2 regions of the Leifsonia sp. NPDC058292 genome follow, and region 1 is predicted to be linked to the other one. Evidence: predicted binding sites of a transcription regulator. Region 1 holds the regulator's gene; the other holds the start of a gene.

Region 1 (7,109 bases):
CGGCGACATCCGCCGTGCGCGCGCCCAGCTGGCGAAGGGGCTCATCACCGAGGCCGACTACCTCGGCAGGATGCAGGCCGAGATCAAGCGCGTCGTCGACCTCCAGGAGGAGATCGGCATCGACGTCATCGTGCACGGCGAGCCCGAGCGCAACGACATGGTGCAGTACTTCGCCGAGAACCTCGACGGCTTCGCGGTGACGCAGAACGGTTGGGTGCAGTCGTACGGCAGCCGCTGTACGCGGCCGTCGATCCTCTGGGGAGACGTCTCGCGGCCGGCGCCGATCACCGTCGACTGGTCGGCGTACACGCAGAGCCTCACGGCGAAGCCGGTCAAGGGGATGCTCACCGGTCCGGTCACGATTCTCGCCTGGTCGTTCGTTCGCGACGACCAGCCGCTCGGCGACACCGCGCGCCAGGTGGCCCTGGCTCTCCGCGACGAGATCGCCGACCTGGAGGCCGCGGGCATCCGGATCGTGCAGGTCGACGAGCCGGCGTTGCGCGAGCTGCTGCCGCTCAAGAACGCCGATCACGCGGGCTACCTCGACTGGTCGGTGGCCTCGTTCCGTCTCGCCACGGCGGGCGTGCGTGACGAGACGCAGATCCACACGCACCTCTGCTACTCCGAGTTCGGGGTCGTCATCGATGCCATCCGCAACCTGGACGCGGATGTGACGAGCATCGAGGCCGCCCGCTCTCGGATGGAGGTCGTGCGCGACATCCAGACGTCGGGCTTCGAACACGGCATCGGCCCGGGCGTCTACGACATCCACTCGCCGCGCGTGCCCTCGGTCGCCGAGGTGACCGAGCTTCTCGAGACGGCGCTCGAAGCCATCCCGGGGCGACAGCTCTGGGTGAACCCGGACTGCGGTCTGAAGACGCGGGGCTACGACGAGACCGTCGCGTCTCTGCAGAACATCCTGGAGGCGACCCGTGCGGTTCGCGCCAAGGCGGGCGTGCCGGCCTGACCTGTCCTGTCCTGTCCTGTCCTGTCCTGTCCTGTCTCGCCGCGCCGGAGTTCCGGGCCCCTCTGGCCCGGAACTCCGGCGCGACGGACGTTTCACCCGCGCGTCGCGCGAAATCTCCGGCGCTAGGCGAGGATGTGGTCATGGTCGAGATCTCGGACGAGGACTTCGAAGCGATGGTCGGAGCCGTCTACGACGGGCTGCCGGAAGGCATGGTCGCACCGCTGCAGAACGTGGCGGTGCTCGTCGCGGACCAGCCGCCGGGGGAGAGGCCGCGCCTGTTCGGTCTGTACAGCGGGCATCCGCTCACCGGGCGAGGCTTCTACGGCTTCGGTGAGCTGCCCGACCGCATCACTCTGTACAAGAACAATCTCGCCGGGGCCAGTGCTGATCGGGATGAGCTCCGCGCCCGCGTGCGTGTGACCCTGGTGCACGAGATCGGCCACTACTTCGGGCTCGATGACGCCCGCCTGCAGGAGCTCGGCTGGGCTTAGACCGCGCGGAGAACCGCGACCACCTTGCCGAGCACCTGGGCGAAGTCGCCGAGGATCGGTTCGAAGTTCGAGTTGCGAGGGAGCAGCCAGGTGTGTCCGTCGCGCTGGCGGAAGACCTTCACTGTCGCCTCCTCGTCGAGCATGGCCGCGACGATGTCGCCGTTCTCCGCCGTGTTCTGCGTGCGCACGACCACCCAGTCGCCGTCGCAGATGGCGGCGTCGATCATCGACTCGCCGACCACTTTCAGCATGAAGAGTTCGCCGTTGCCGACGAGCTGCCGCGGAAGCGGGTAGACCTCTTCGACCTGCTGCTCGGCGGTGATCGGCACGCCGGCCGCGATTCGGCCGACGAGAGGGACCATCGCGGCGTCGCCGACGGGAATCTGGCTCTCGAACTCCGTGGTCTCCGCAGTGGGTGAGGGCAGGTCGATGAGGATCTCGAGCGCCCGAGGCCGGTTCGGATCGCGCCGCAGATAGCCGCTCAGCTCGAGCTGGTTGAGTTGGTGGGTGACGCTGGAGAGGGAGGAGAGCCCGACCGCGTCGCCGATCTCCCGCATGCTCGGCGGATAGCCGCGCTGGCTGACGGAACGGGAGATGGCCTCGAGGATGGCGAGCTGTTTCTCGCTCAGGCTCTTGCGCCGTCGGGTGCCCCCGCGCTCGCGCCCTGCCTGGTTGTCGTTCGACACTGTCGTCCCTTCGTGACCCGCCTGACGCATCCGGCCCGTCCGAATGTCGGTGGTGCCTGGTTGAGTGAACTCCAGACAATCGAAACTGTATCCACGATGCAGAGGTAAAACAAACATATGTTCGAGCGTGTCTCGAATCCGTGGGCGATTTTCCCTCGAACACCGTGGTTGTGATTTCGAACATTCGAAGATATATTCGGAACACAGCTTCGCATCCGGTCCGCCGGCCAAGCACCGGGTGCGGAATTCTAGGAGGTCAAGACCATGAGCACTGCAACGGTCACGATGTCGTCATCCACCGTCGAATTCCCCGCAGGCGCCACGACGCACCTGCGGCTCACGCGTCGCGGACGCGCGGTCCTCACCACTCTGGCCGCGGTGCCGCTCATCGTCGGCGCCCTCTTCTTCGCCCTCAACGGCGGTGGAGCGTTGGCATCGGGCGATCAGGCCCGCGTGCAGTTCCAGTACGTCACGGTGGAGTCGGGCCAGTCGCTCTGGAGCATCGCCGAGAAGGTCGCGCCCACGGCAGACCCCCGCGATGTCATCGCTGACATCGTGTCGCTCAACCAGCTCGATTCGGCCGTGGTCTCGCCCGGTCAGCGCCTCGCCATCCCGGCGCAGTACGAGCGCTGACAGGCAGTCGCGGCGCAGGTGGGGGCCGTCGCAACACAGCCTGCTGCGGCAACTACCATGGTGTGGTGACTTCTCTTTCCGATCTGCCGATTCGTGATGATCTGAGGGGCAAGAGCCCCTACGGCGCACCCCAGAAGGTCGTGCCCGTTGCTCTGAACGTGAACGAGAACACGCATCCGATTCCCGAAGACGTGGCGACCGACATCGTCGAGAGGGTCGCGCACGCGGTGCTCGGGGTCAATCGGTATCCCGACCGCGAGTTCACCGAGCTGCGGGAGAGCCTCGCACGGTACCTCGGCCACGGTCTGACTGCGGAGAACCTGTGGGCCGCGAACGGCTCGAACGAGGTCATCCAGCAGATTCTGCAGGCCTTCGGCGGCCCGGGGCGCAGTCTGCTGGGATTCGCACCGACGTACTCGATGTACCCGCTGCTGGCGGCCGGTGCAGGCACGGCCTACCTCTCCGGGCGGCGTGACGCCGAGTTCGAGCTGTCGCCCGAGACGGCGGCGGCAGAGATCCGCCGTCTCGATCCGGACATCGTGATCCTGTGCTCGCCGAACAACCCCACCGGAACCCCGCTCTCCCTCGAGACCATCGAGGCCGCCTACGACGCCGCGCGCGGAATGGTGGTCGTCGACGAGGCGTATGCGGAGTTCATGCCCGAGGGCGAGCCGTCGGCACTGACCCTGCTGCCCGGGCGTCCGCGTCTGCTCGTCTCGCGCACGATGAGCAAGGCGTTCGCGTTCGCCGGGGCACGGGTCGGGTATCTCGCGGCCGATCCTGCGGCTGTTGACGCACTCCGCCTGGTGCGGCTTCCGTATCACCTCTCCGCACTGACCCAGGCCGCTGCCCTCGGCGCACTCGCCCACTCCGAGGAGATGCTCGCCATGGTCGGGGAGATCCGGGACCAGCGCGACCGTATCGTCACCGAACTCGCCGGGCTGGGGTATCGCCCGCACCGCAGCGGCAGCAATTTCGTGCTCTTCGGTGGTGTCGCCGATCCGCAAGCGACGTTCGAGGCCTTGCTCGAGCAAGGGGTGCTCATCCGCGATGTGGGCATCCCGAACCACCTCAGGGTGACGGCCGGCACCGAGGCGGAGACGACCGCGTTCCTGACCGCGCTCGCGTCGCTCGGTCGCCCGGCCTCCGGGGCGAACGCCGCGCCGGATGCCGCGGAATCCGCGACAGACCAGCCGGTAGGCTCGCAGTCATGAGCAATCGCACGGCCACACTGCAGCGCGAGACCAGCGAGTCGAGCATCGACCTGAGCATTGACCTCGACGGCACGGGCGAGACGGACATCGAGACCTCGGTTCCGTTCTACGACCACCTGCTCACGGCATTCGCGAAGCACTCGCTCACCGACCTGCGCGTGCGGGCGAACGGCGACACCGACATCGACGTGCACCACACGGTCGAAGACATCGGCATCGTGCTGGGGCAGGCGATCAAGCAGGCGCTCGGCGACAAGCGCGGCATCTCCCGCTACGGGGATGCGCTCGTGCCGCTCGACGAGGCGCTGGTGCAGGCCGTCGTCGACATCTCGGGCCGCCCGTATCTCGTGCACTCCGGCGAGCCCGCCGGGTTCGAGTTCCACCTCATCGGTGGTCACTTCACGGGTTCGATGGTTCGTCACGTCTTCGAGGCGATCTCGTTCAACGCCGCCATCACGACGCACATCACCGTCGTGGGCGGCCGTGACCCCCACCACATCGCCGAAGCCGAGTTCAAGGCGTTCGCCCGCGCGTTCCGCCAGGCCAAGGCTCTCGACCCGCTGGTGACCGGCATCCCGTCGACCAAGGGTGCGCTGTGAATCGCCCTGACGTCGTCGTCTTCGACTACGGAACCGGCAACGTGCACTCGGCCGTGAAAGCGCTCGAGGCAGCGGGGGCCGACGTCGAACTCACCGGAGACCGGGCTCGCGCTCGCGAAGCCGCGGGTCTCGTGGTGCCCGGAGTCGGCGCCTTCAGCGCCGTGGCCAACGCGCTGTGGGCATCCCGCGGCCACGAGGTCATCGATCGGCGCCTGTCGGGAGGACGCCCCGTTCTCGGCATCTGCGTCGGCATGCAGGTGCTGTTCGAGCGCGGCGTCGAACGCGGCGTCGACAGCGAGGGACTCGGCGAGTGGCCGGGAACGGTCGACCGGCTCGAGGCCGAGGTACTGCCGCACATGGGCTGGAACACCGTCGAGGCTCCCGAGACATCGGTGCTGTTCGACGGCCTCCACGACGAACGCTTCTACTTCGTGCACTCCTACGCCGCGAAGGAGTGGTCGCTGGATGTGGTGCCGCCGTTCCCGCGCCCGAGCGTGACCTGGGCTCGGCACGGCGAACGCTTCATCGCCGCCGTGGAGAACGGCCCGCTCAGTGCCACGCAGTTCCACCCCGAGAAGTCTGGGGATGCGGGAATCCAGCTGCTGCGCAACTGGGTGGGCACGCTCTGAGGCGACGTGGTCGCTAGGCTTCTGTGCTTGTGCCGCTGCTCGATTCGAGCCGTCGTCTGCCGCTGACGGCCCTGAGCGTTTGATCCGAGGAAGACTGATGAGTGAATTCAACAACACCCCCGAGCTCGTGCTCCTGCCCGCGGTCGACGTCGCCGACGGAAAGGCCGTTCGGCTGACCCAGGGCGAGGCAGGTTCGGAGACCAGCTACGGCGACCCGGTCGACGCCGCCGCCGAGTGGGCCGACCAGGGGGCCGAGTGGATCCACCTGGTGGACTTGGATGCGGCCTTCGGGCGCGGCGACAACCGCGGCCTGCTGAAGAAGGTCATCCGCCAGGTGCGCGGTGTGAACGTCGAGCTGTCGGGCGGCATCCGTGACGACGCGTCACTGGAGTCGGCGCTCGAGATCGGCGCCAAACGCATCAACCTCGGCACCGCGGCGCTGGAGAACCCGGAGTGGGCGGCGAACGTGATCGGGCAGTACGGCGAGGCGATCGCGGTGGGATTGGATGTGCGCGGCACGACGCTCTCGGCGCGCGGCTGGACGCAGGACGGCGGTGACCTCTGGACCGTGCTCGCGCGGCTGGAGGAAGCCGGGTGCGCGCGGTACGTCGTGACCGACGTGACAAAAGACGGCACCCTGCGCGGACCGAACCTGGACCTGCTGCGCGAGGTGATGGAGCGCACAGCGCGCCCCGTGGTCGCCTCGGGAGGCATCTCGAGCCTGGACGACATCGCCGCGCTGCGCGAACTGGTGCCGCTCGGGCTGGAGGGCGCGATCGTCGGCAAGGCGCTCTACGCCGGCGCGTTCACACTGCCCGAGGCGCTGGATGTTGCGGGGCACTGACCTTGCGGGGCATTGAAGTTGCGAGGCACTGATGTCACAGCGCGCTGACGGTGACGGCCCGAGCGACGAGGGCGCGGCGCGCCTGAGCGGGTTCGCGGCGCAGCTGGCGGCAGCGGATTCGGCCGGCCAGCCGTGGGCCGGGCGCGAGTTCGACGAGAACTCGTTCGAGAACGATGACGGCAGCGCGCCGCAGCAGCTTCTCGACGCGCTGAGCGCGTTCCGCTCGGGCGAGGCCGGGCCCGAGGTCGTTGTGGATGCGGTGCGCGAGTCGCGCCTGCTCATCCCGTTGGTCGCACAGCTCGGCGAGATCGGCGTCAACGCGCACGGGCACACCGTCGACAAGTCTCAGGAGCTAGCGATCGTGACCGTCGCCGGCCCGGACGGTCGCACGGTTCTGCCGGTGTTCTCTTCCGTGGACGCCATGCGGCGCTGGAATCCGCTCGCGCGCCCGGTGCCCGCCGATGGCGCGCGCGTCGCCCTCGCGGCAGCCGGTGAGGACACCGAACTCGTGGTGCTCGATCCCACGTCGGAGACGGAGTTCGTCATCCGGCGGCCGGCGCTGTGGGCCATCGCGCAGGCGCAGCCCTGGGTGCCGAGCCACCGGGATCCCGAGGTGTTCAGGGCGTTCGTGGGCTCGATCGGTTCTGAACTCGGCGTTCACGACGTCGCCCTCCTGCCGGGCGATCCGGAGTCGAGGCTCGCCGCCGAAGAGCTCGTCGTGCGGCTCGAGCTGGCTCGCGGCCTGACCCGCGACGAGCTGGATGCCGTGCTGGGCCGGCTCGCCCAACGGTGGGCGGCCGACGACGTGATCGCCACCCGGGTCGACTCTCTGCGCGTGCAGCTGGTCGCCACCGAAGACTGAGCCCGACTTCGGGCCGAGCCCGCCCGGCGGGAGCACCCGACCGAAGCGTGGCTCAGCTGTCGGCGCGGCCGAGCATCCGGAGCCCGGCGATCAGGCTCAACCCGGCCATCACGACCACGAACACGACGAGCACGGGAACCAGCGGCCAGACGATGAGCGCTGCACCCACGAGAAGCACAGGCAG
Region 2 (7,109 bases), on a different contig from region 1:
ACGGCGTGATGCCGCAGACGTACAGGCGGGCGACGTCGTCGGGGCGGGCCTCGACCAGCTCACGCGTCGCGGTGTCCCAGAGCAGAGGAGGGACGTTGTCGCCCGCGAGGTGCGGGACTTCGGGGCGTTGCCAGGTGCGCATTCTGGTCTATGCGGCGAGGACGCCGGTGCCGAGCAGCACGATCAGCACGACACCGAGCACGATGCGGTAGATGACGAACGGAAGGAAGCTGCGGCGCGAGATGTAGCCCATGAAGAACGCGATGACCACGAGCCCGACGACGAACGCGACGATCGTCGCGACGGCGGTCTCGGCTGGGCCGAACACCTCGACGGTGCAGGTTCCCGCAGCCTCGAGGGCTTTCGTGCACGGCTCTTTGATCGCCTTGTACAGCTGGAAGAACCCGCTGCCGAACACCGCGGGAAGCGCCAGCAGGAACGAATACCGTGCTGCGGCCCTGCGCTGGTAGCCCATGAAGAGGCCGGCGGTGATCGTGCCTCCTGACCGCGAGACACCGGGGATGAGAGCGAGCGCCTGGGCGAAACCGTAGATGATGCCGTTTCCCCAGGTGAGGTCGCGCAGGCGACGGGTCTTGCTTCCGACGTAGTCGGCGATCCCGAGCAGGATGCCGAAGACGATCATCGTCGCCGCGACGATCCACAGTGATCGGAGTGTCGTGCTGATGTAGTCCTGGAAGAGATAGCCGAGCACCACGATCGGGATGCTTCCGATGATGACCAGCCAGCCCATCTTGGCGTCGGGATCGTTGCGCGGGATCTTGCCGAACAATGCCTTGAACCACGCACCGATGATGCGGACGATGTCTTTCCAGAAGTAGAGGAGCACGGCGGCCTCGGTGCCGAGCTGGATGATCGCGGTGAACCGCGCGCCCGGGTCCGCCCCCGTGCCGAGAAGCTCTCCGACGATGCGGATGTGCGCGCTCGACGAGATCGGGAGGAACTCGGTCAGGCCTTGCACGAGACCGAGAATGATCGCGTTGATGAAATCCATACGCTGCTTTCGCTACCTGGTTCTGGGGTGGGGACGTTTCGGCGGTCGAAGCTCGTCAGTAGGCGAGCAGGAGGTCGCGCAGCACAGTCCGACCAAACACTAGCGCGTCGAGAGGCACGCGCTCGTCGACGCCGTGGAACATCCCGGGGAAGTCGAGATCGGCGGGCAGCCGCAGTGGTGCGAAGCCGTATCCCGTGATGCCGAGCTTGCTGAGCGCCTTGTTGTCGGTGCCGCCGGAGAGAAGGTAAGGAAGCACGGGTGCGCCCGGGTCGTGCTCGTCGAGCGTGCCGACGATCGCCTCGATCAGGGGGCCGCCGAAGGCCGACTCGAGCCCGACATCCCGGTGCATGATCTGGATCTCGATGTCGTCGCCCACGATCTCCTGCACGAGACCGAGCACCCTGTCCTCATCGCCCGGCAGGGTGCGGATGTCGATCAGAGCCTCCGCCGTGTCGGGGATGACGTTGTGCTTGTACCCGGCTTCGAGCAGCGTCGGGTTCGACGTCGTGCGCAGCGTCGCCAGGATGAAGCCCGCGGCCGTTCCCGTTCGCAGCACGATCTCGTCGGGGCCGACCTGCTCGGGGTCGATGCCGACGATGCGGGAGACCTCGGCAAGCAGCTGCGACGTGGTGTCGGTGAGCTGGATGGGCCAGTCCTGGCGCCCGATCGCGACGACGGCCTCGGCCAGTCGGGTGATCGCATTGTTGCGGATGAGGCGCGACCCGTGAGCCGCCGGCCCCTTGGCGATGAGCTTGATCCAGATCAGGGACTTCTCGCCGGTCTGCATGAGATACGCGCGCTTGCCGCCGAGCTCGATCGAGTAGCCGCCGACCTCGCTGATCGCCTCGGTGGCTCCGGCGAACAGCTCCGGGTGGTTGTCGACCAGGAAGTGCGAGCCGCGGCGGCCGCCGTCCTCCTCGTCGGCGAAGAACGCGACGACGAGGTCGCGCTCCGGCTGCCGCCCCGAGCCGAGGATGTCGCCGACGGCGGTCAGGATCATCGCATCCATGTTCTTCATGTCGACGGCGCCGCGACCCCAGAGCAGCCCGTCTTTGATCTGGCCGCCGAACGGGTCGACCGTCCAGTTGCGCGGATCGGCCGGCACCACATCCAGGTGCCCGTGAACAACGAGCGCGGGTTTGCTGCTGTCGCGCCCCGCCACTCTGGCCACGACGCTCGTGCGGCCGGGGTCGGAGTCGAACAACGCCGGCTGAAGGCCCATCGCGCTGAGGCGCGCTTCGACGTACTCCGCTGCGTCCGTCTCACCGTTCGACTTTCCCTCGCCGTAATTGGTGGTGTCGAACCGGATGAGATCGCGGGCGATCACCGCTGTCTCGTCGAGCTGGCTGTCATTGGTGGCGTCGGTCATGCCCCCAACGCTACCGGCGCGCGGCACCCTCGCCAACGCGACCCGATGGGCTCGCGCTGTGAGTCGCGTGTGTGAAAACGGGGTGTCGTTTCATGCTAAGGTCTTTCTTCGGCGGCCGGTTCGACCGGAAGCCGAAACACCCGTCCGGGTGGCGGAAATGGCAGACGCGCTAGCTTGAGGTGCTAGTGCCCGTATAGGGCGTGGGGGTTCAAGTCCCCCCTCGGACACCACATCGACAATGAGGGCCGGTTCATCAGAACCGGTCCTTTTTGCAACTACTCTTGCTCGCATGCCGGAGAGCCGAAAAGACAGCTCGAACTCCTCGAGTCTTCTCACCGTCCTCATCGCATTCGGAGCGAACCTGATCGTCGCTGTGGCCAAGACCATCGCGGCCATCCTTACCGGGTCTGCGTCGCTGGTCGCAGAGTCGGCGCACTCGTGGGCGGACGCGGGGAACGAGATCTTCCTCATCCAGGCGGAGCGACGCTCGGCCAAGCCTCGCGACGCCGCACACCCCGGCGGATACGGGCGCGAAGCCTACGTCTGGTCGCTGTTCGCCGCTGTCGGCCTGTTCACGGCCGGCGCCGTGGTGTCGATCACCCACGGTGTGTCGGAGCTCGGTTCGACCGAGCCCGCGAGCGACTATCTGGTCGGCTACATCGTGCTCGCCGTCTCCTTCGTCTTCGAAGGCATCTCCTTCCTCCAGTCGCTCCGGCAGGCGCGCGCCCTGGCCTCCGAACGGGGAACGTCGACTCTGCGACACGTGCTGACGACATCGAACCCGACGCTCAGGGCGGTGTTCGCCGAGGATGCGGCAGCACTGATCGGCCTCATCATCGCGTTTCTCGGACTCCTGCTGCACGAGCTCACCGGGAATGCCTTCTACGACGCCCTCGGCTCGATCCTGGTCGGCGTGCTGCTCGCGGTCGTCGCGATCGTGCTGATCGATCGCAACCGCCGGTTCCTGCTCGGCGAACCGGGCTCGCCGCAGGTCACCGACGCGGTTCTCCGGCTTCTGCTGCAGCATCCCGAGGTCGACAAGGTCACGTACCTGCACCTCGAGTTCGTCGGGCCCGAGCGCTTCTATCTCGTCGCGGCGGTCGACCTCGTCGGAAACGACGTCGAATCGGACGTGGCAGCCGATCTCGCGGCGGTCGAACACGAGATCGAGCGCAGCGAGTACATCGGCGAGGCGGTGCTCACGCTCTCCCGCCCGGGAGCGGAGCCGCTGCATCCCGCCGTCATCGCTGACTAGAATTCTCACGCCCATGACTCTCTCCACCTCCTCCCCCGTTCCGGGCGCCGCCGACATCCGCCGGTGGCGTCGCTATCTGGCCGACGAACGCGCCGAAGCCTCCGTATACCGCGACCTGGCGGGCCGCCGCAGCGGCGAGGAGCGCGACATCCTGCTCGCGCTCGCCGACGCGGAAGGCCGCCACGAGCAGCACTGGCTCGAGCTGCTCGGCGACGACGTCGGCCGCCCGCTGCGCGGAGACCTCCGTACCCGCGTGCTGGGCTTCCTGGCGCGCCGGTTCGGGTCCGTCTTCGTGCTCGCACTCGCTCAGCGCGCCGAAGCACGGTCGCCGTACGCCCGCGACTCGGATGCGACACCGCAGATGGCCGCGGACGAGCAGATCCACGAAGAGGTCGTGCGGGCCCTCGCCGCGCGCGGACGGCAACGCCTGTCGGGAACGTTCCGCGCCGCCGTGTTCGGTGCGAACGACGGCCTCGTCAGCAACCTCGCGCTCGTGCTCGGCATCAGCGCGAGCGGTGTGGCGAACCACGTCGTGCTGCTCACCGGGATCTCGGGACTCCTCGCCGGAGCGCTCTCGATGGGCGCCGGCGAATACGTCTCGGTGCGGTCGCAGCGCGAGCTTCTCGAGGCGTCGACCCCCAACCCCGAGACACGGAGCGCCCTGCCGAACCTCGACGTCGACGCCAACGAGCTCACCCTCGTCTACCGCGCTCGCGGGATGTCCCCCGACGAGGCCACCGCCCACGCCCAGGAGGTGCTGAGCGGAATCGCGACGTACAGCACCGAGCCTGTCGTGGGCGAGGATGCCGTGGACGAGCACGAATCGGTCGGCAAGGGATGGAACGCAGCGCTGTCGAGCTTCTGCTTCTTCGCATCCGGGGCGCTCATCCCCGTGCTGCCCTACCTGTTCGGTCTGCAGGGAACCACCGCGGTCATCGTGGCCGCCGCGCTCGTCGGAATCGTCCTCCTCGGAACGGGCGCGGTCGTCGGACTGCTCTCGGGCGCATCCCCGCTCAAGCGCGCTCTGCGGCAGTTGGCGATCGGCTACGGCGCCGCGGCTGCGACCTACCTTCTCGGACTGCTGTTCGGCACGACGCTCGGCTGAACCGCGGCGTTCCGCTCGGTTTCGCCGGTCATTTGCGGCGACACGCCGCTGCTCCGTCCGTCGTGACGGAAAATTCTCCACTCACGGTCGATCTCTCCGACCCAGCACGTCGCGGCGCGAGACCGGTCGCGCCTGCCGCGACGTTGTCATACACTCGACTCGAACATATGTTCGAACGCGGGTGAGGTGAAGGTGATGGCGGAGATCGACGAGAGTGTCACGGTGTGGACGACCGACGACGGCATTCCGACCCGGCTGGTGTGGCGTACGAAGCGGTACCGCGTGACCGACACGCCGACGGTGTGGGCCGATGTGTGCGCCTGGTGGCGGCCTTTCGGCGAACAGCATTACGGCATCGGGAGCCTGCCGCGGGAGATCGGCGGCTGGCGCTTCCAGGGCACGGACGACAGCGGCGTCGCCCACGTGTTCGACGTGCGCCACGACGACGCCGGACGCAGTTGGCAGCTGGTGAGGATCTTCGACTGATGGCGTGGCTCCCCCGGCGGGAGCACGCGGCGAACTACTCTCACCGGGTGACTGACGACCGCTATGGAACGGATGTGCTGGCCGGCGACTGGAAGAAGTCGGGCCGCAAACCGATCGCCGAGGTCCCGCTGGTGCGTGACCTCGTGGTCGAAGAGGCGGTCACGGGATTCTGCGGCGCCGTCATCAGGGTCGAAGCGGGAACGATCGAGCTTGAGGACTATTTCGGCAAAAGACGTGTCTTCCCCCTCACGGGCAGCTTTCTGATCGACGGCGAGCCGGTGAAGCTGGTGATCCCGAAGAAGAACGCCGAGACCGGGAGGGCACGCACCGCATCCGGTTCGTTCGCCGTCGACGACCAGAAGGCCAAGGTGGCGCGTGCCAGCCGCATCTTCGTGGAAGGCCGGCACGACGCCGAGCTCGTCGAACGGGTCTGGGGTGACGATCTGCGCGTGGAAGGCGTGGTGGTCGAGTACCTCGAGGGCGTCGACGACCTGGATGCGATCGTGCGCGAGTTCGCGCCCGATCGCTCTCGGCGCATAGGCGTTCTGGTCGACCACCTCGTTCCCGGCTCCAAAGAGAGCAGGATCGCCGAAGCGGTTGCGCGCGGGCCATACGGGGCGCACGTGCTGGTGGTCGGGCATCCCTACGTCGACATCTGGCAGGCGGTCAGACCCGAGCGTGTCGGACTGGCCGCCTGGCCGACGATTCCGCGCAGCATCGAGTGGAAGCACGGCATCTGCGAGGCCCTCGGACTCCCCCACGACACGCAGGCGGATGTGGCCAGAGCGTGGAAGCGCATCCTCGGAACCGTGCGCACTTTCGCCGACCTGGAGCCCCAGCTTCTCGGGCGTGTCGAGCAGCTGATCGACTTCGTCACCGAGCCGTGAATCAGAGCCGGGTGTGTTTTTCGGCCTCGTGCCGGTAAGCTTGTCCGCACGCCGCGTGTTTTGCATGTGTTGGAGCGGTACGTCCCGGACCCGGAGCGTTGCCACCTGTTCAGGAGCAGGCTTACAACACGCGGCGAGGCTCCGACGTTCGGAGTCGACAATTCGCTCCTGGAGGAGACATGGCAACAGGTACGGTCAAATGGTTCAACGCTGAAAAGGGCTTCGGCTTCATCGCTCCCGACGACGGCGGCGCTGACGTTTTCGCTCACTACTCGGCGATCACCACCGGCGGCTACCGCTCGTTGGAGGAGAACCAGAAGGTCGAGTTCGAGGTGACTCAGGGCCCGAAGGGTCTGCAGGCGGAGAACATCCGTCCGCTCTAGTCAGAGCTCAGAAAAGGGGTCGGACCTTCGGGTCCGGCCCCTTTTTTCTTTTGCCTCACCCCGTGCGACCCCGTGCCACGCCCGGGCGAGATTTCATTTGCACTCTTCGAACATATGTTCGAAACTGGAAGAGTGTTCACGACAGCTGCAGCTCTAGCCTCCCCGGCACCCGACCGGGCGCAGGTGCACGAGCTGCAGTCGCGCATCCGTCAGATGCAGGCCACCAAGCTGGAGAGCAGGCGGCTGGAGACGCATCCTGCCCTCGCCTCCCTGCTGCCCGGCGGCTCGCTGAAAGCGGGAGCAGCGTATTCGGTGCTCGGGTCGACGACCCTCGTCATGGCGCTGCTGGCCGGTCCATCGGCCGCCGGCGCCTGGTGCGGGGTGCTCGGGATGCCCGACTTCGGCGCCGAGGCGGCCGGCCGGTTCGGCATCGATCTGGAACGGCTGGTGCTGGTGCCGCATCCGGGAGACCAGTGGCTCACCGTCACGGCCGCGATCGTCGACGTGCTGAGCGTCGTGGTCGTCGCTCCCCCATCCCGGGCCAGAGACGGCGATGTCGCGCGTCTCACCGCCCGGTTGCGCCAGCGCGAGGCCACTCTCATCGTGGTCGGC

What was found. The regulator LexA, encoded in region 1, represses DNA repair genes until DNA is damaged. The targets are predictions, from matches to a motif close to TCGAACANNTGTTCGA.
Region 2: the regulator LexA is predicted to act here: its motif matches at 4,901-4,916, upstream of ACFVWR_RS12595 (DUF6504 family protein).

The regions. Positions count from the first base shown of each region.
Region 1 is NZ_JBHVYL010000017.1:11,246-18,354, reverse strand. It holds gene metE (5-methyltetrahydropteroyltriglutamate--homocysteine S-methyltransferase) at 1-967, shown strand, start outside; gene ACFVWR_RS11065 (metallopeptidase family protein) at 1,108-1,458, shown strand; gene lexA (transcriptional repressor LexA) at 1,455-2,144, opposite strand; gene ACFVWR_RS11055 (LysM peptidoglycan-binding domain-containing protein) at 2,409-2,777, shown strand; gene ACFVWR_RS11050 (histidinol-phosphate transaminase) at 2,843-3,991, shown strand; gene hisB (imidazoleglycerol-phosphate dehydratase HisB) at 3,988-4,590, shown strand; gene hisH (imidazole glycerol phosphate synthase subunit HisH) at 4,587-5,219, shown strand; gene priA (bifunctional 1-(5-phosphoribosyl)-5-((5-phosphoribosylamino)methylideneamino)imidazole-4-carboxamide isomerase/phosphoribosylanthranilate isomerase PriA) at 5,317-6,063, shown strand; gene ACFVWR_RS11030 (SseB family protein) at 6,095-6,925, shown strand; gene ACFVWR_RS11025 (MFS transporter) at 6,978-7,109, opposite strand, start outside.
Region 2 is NZ_JBHVYL010000021.1:39,980-47,088, forward strand. It holds gene mshC (cysteine--1-D-myo-inosityl 2-amino-2-deoxy-alpha-D-glucopyranoside ligase) at 1-142, opposite strand, end outside; gene ACFVWR_RS12570 (undecaprenyl-diphosphate phosphatase) at 149-1,012, opposite strand; gene ACFVWR_RS12575 (M20/M25/M40 family metallo-hydrolase) at 1,068-2,381, opposite strand; tRNA gene ACFVWR_RS12580 (tRNA-Leu) at 2,524-2,611, shown strand; gene ACFVWR_RS12585 (cation diffusion facilitator family transporter) at 2,671-3,636, shown strand; gene ACFVWR_RS12590 (VIT1/CCC1 transporter family protein) at 3,650-4,741, shown strand; gene ACFVWR_RS12595 (DUF6504 family protein) at 4,937-5,227, shown strand; gene ACFVWR_RS12600 (DUF3097 domain-containing protein) at 5,275-6,114, shown strand; gene ACFVWR_RS12605 (cold-shock protein) at 6,294-6,497, shown strand; gene ACFVWR_RS12610 (hypothetical protein) at 6,630-7,109, shown strand, end outside.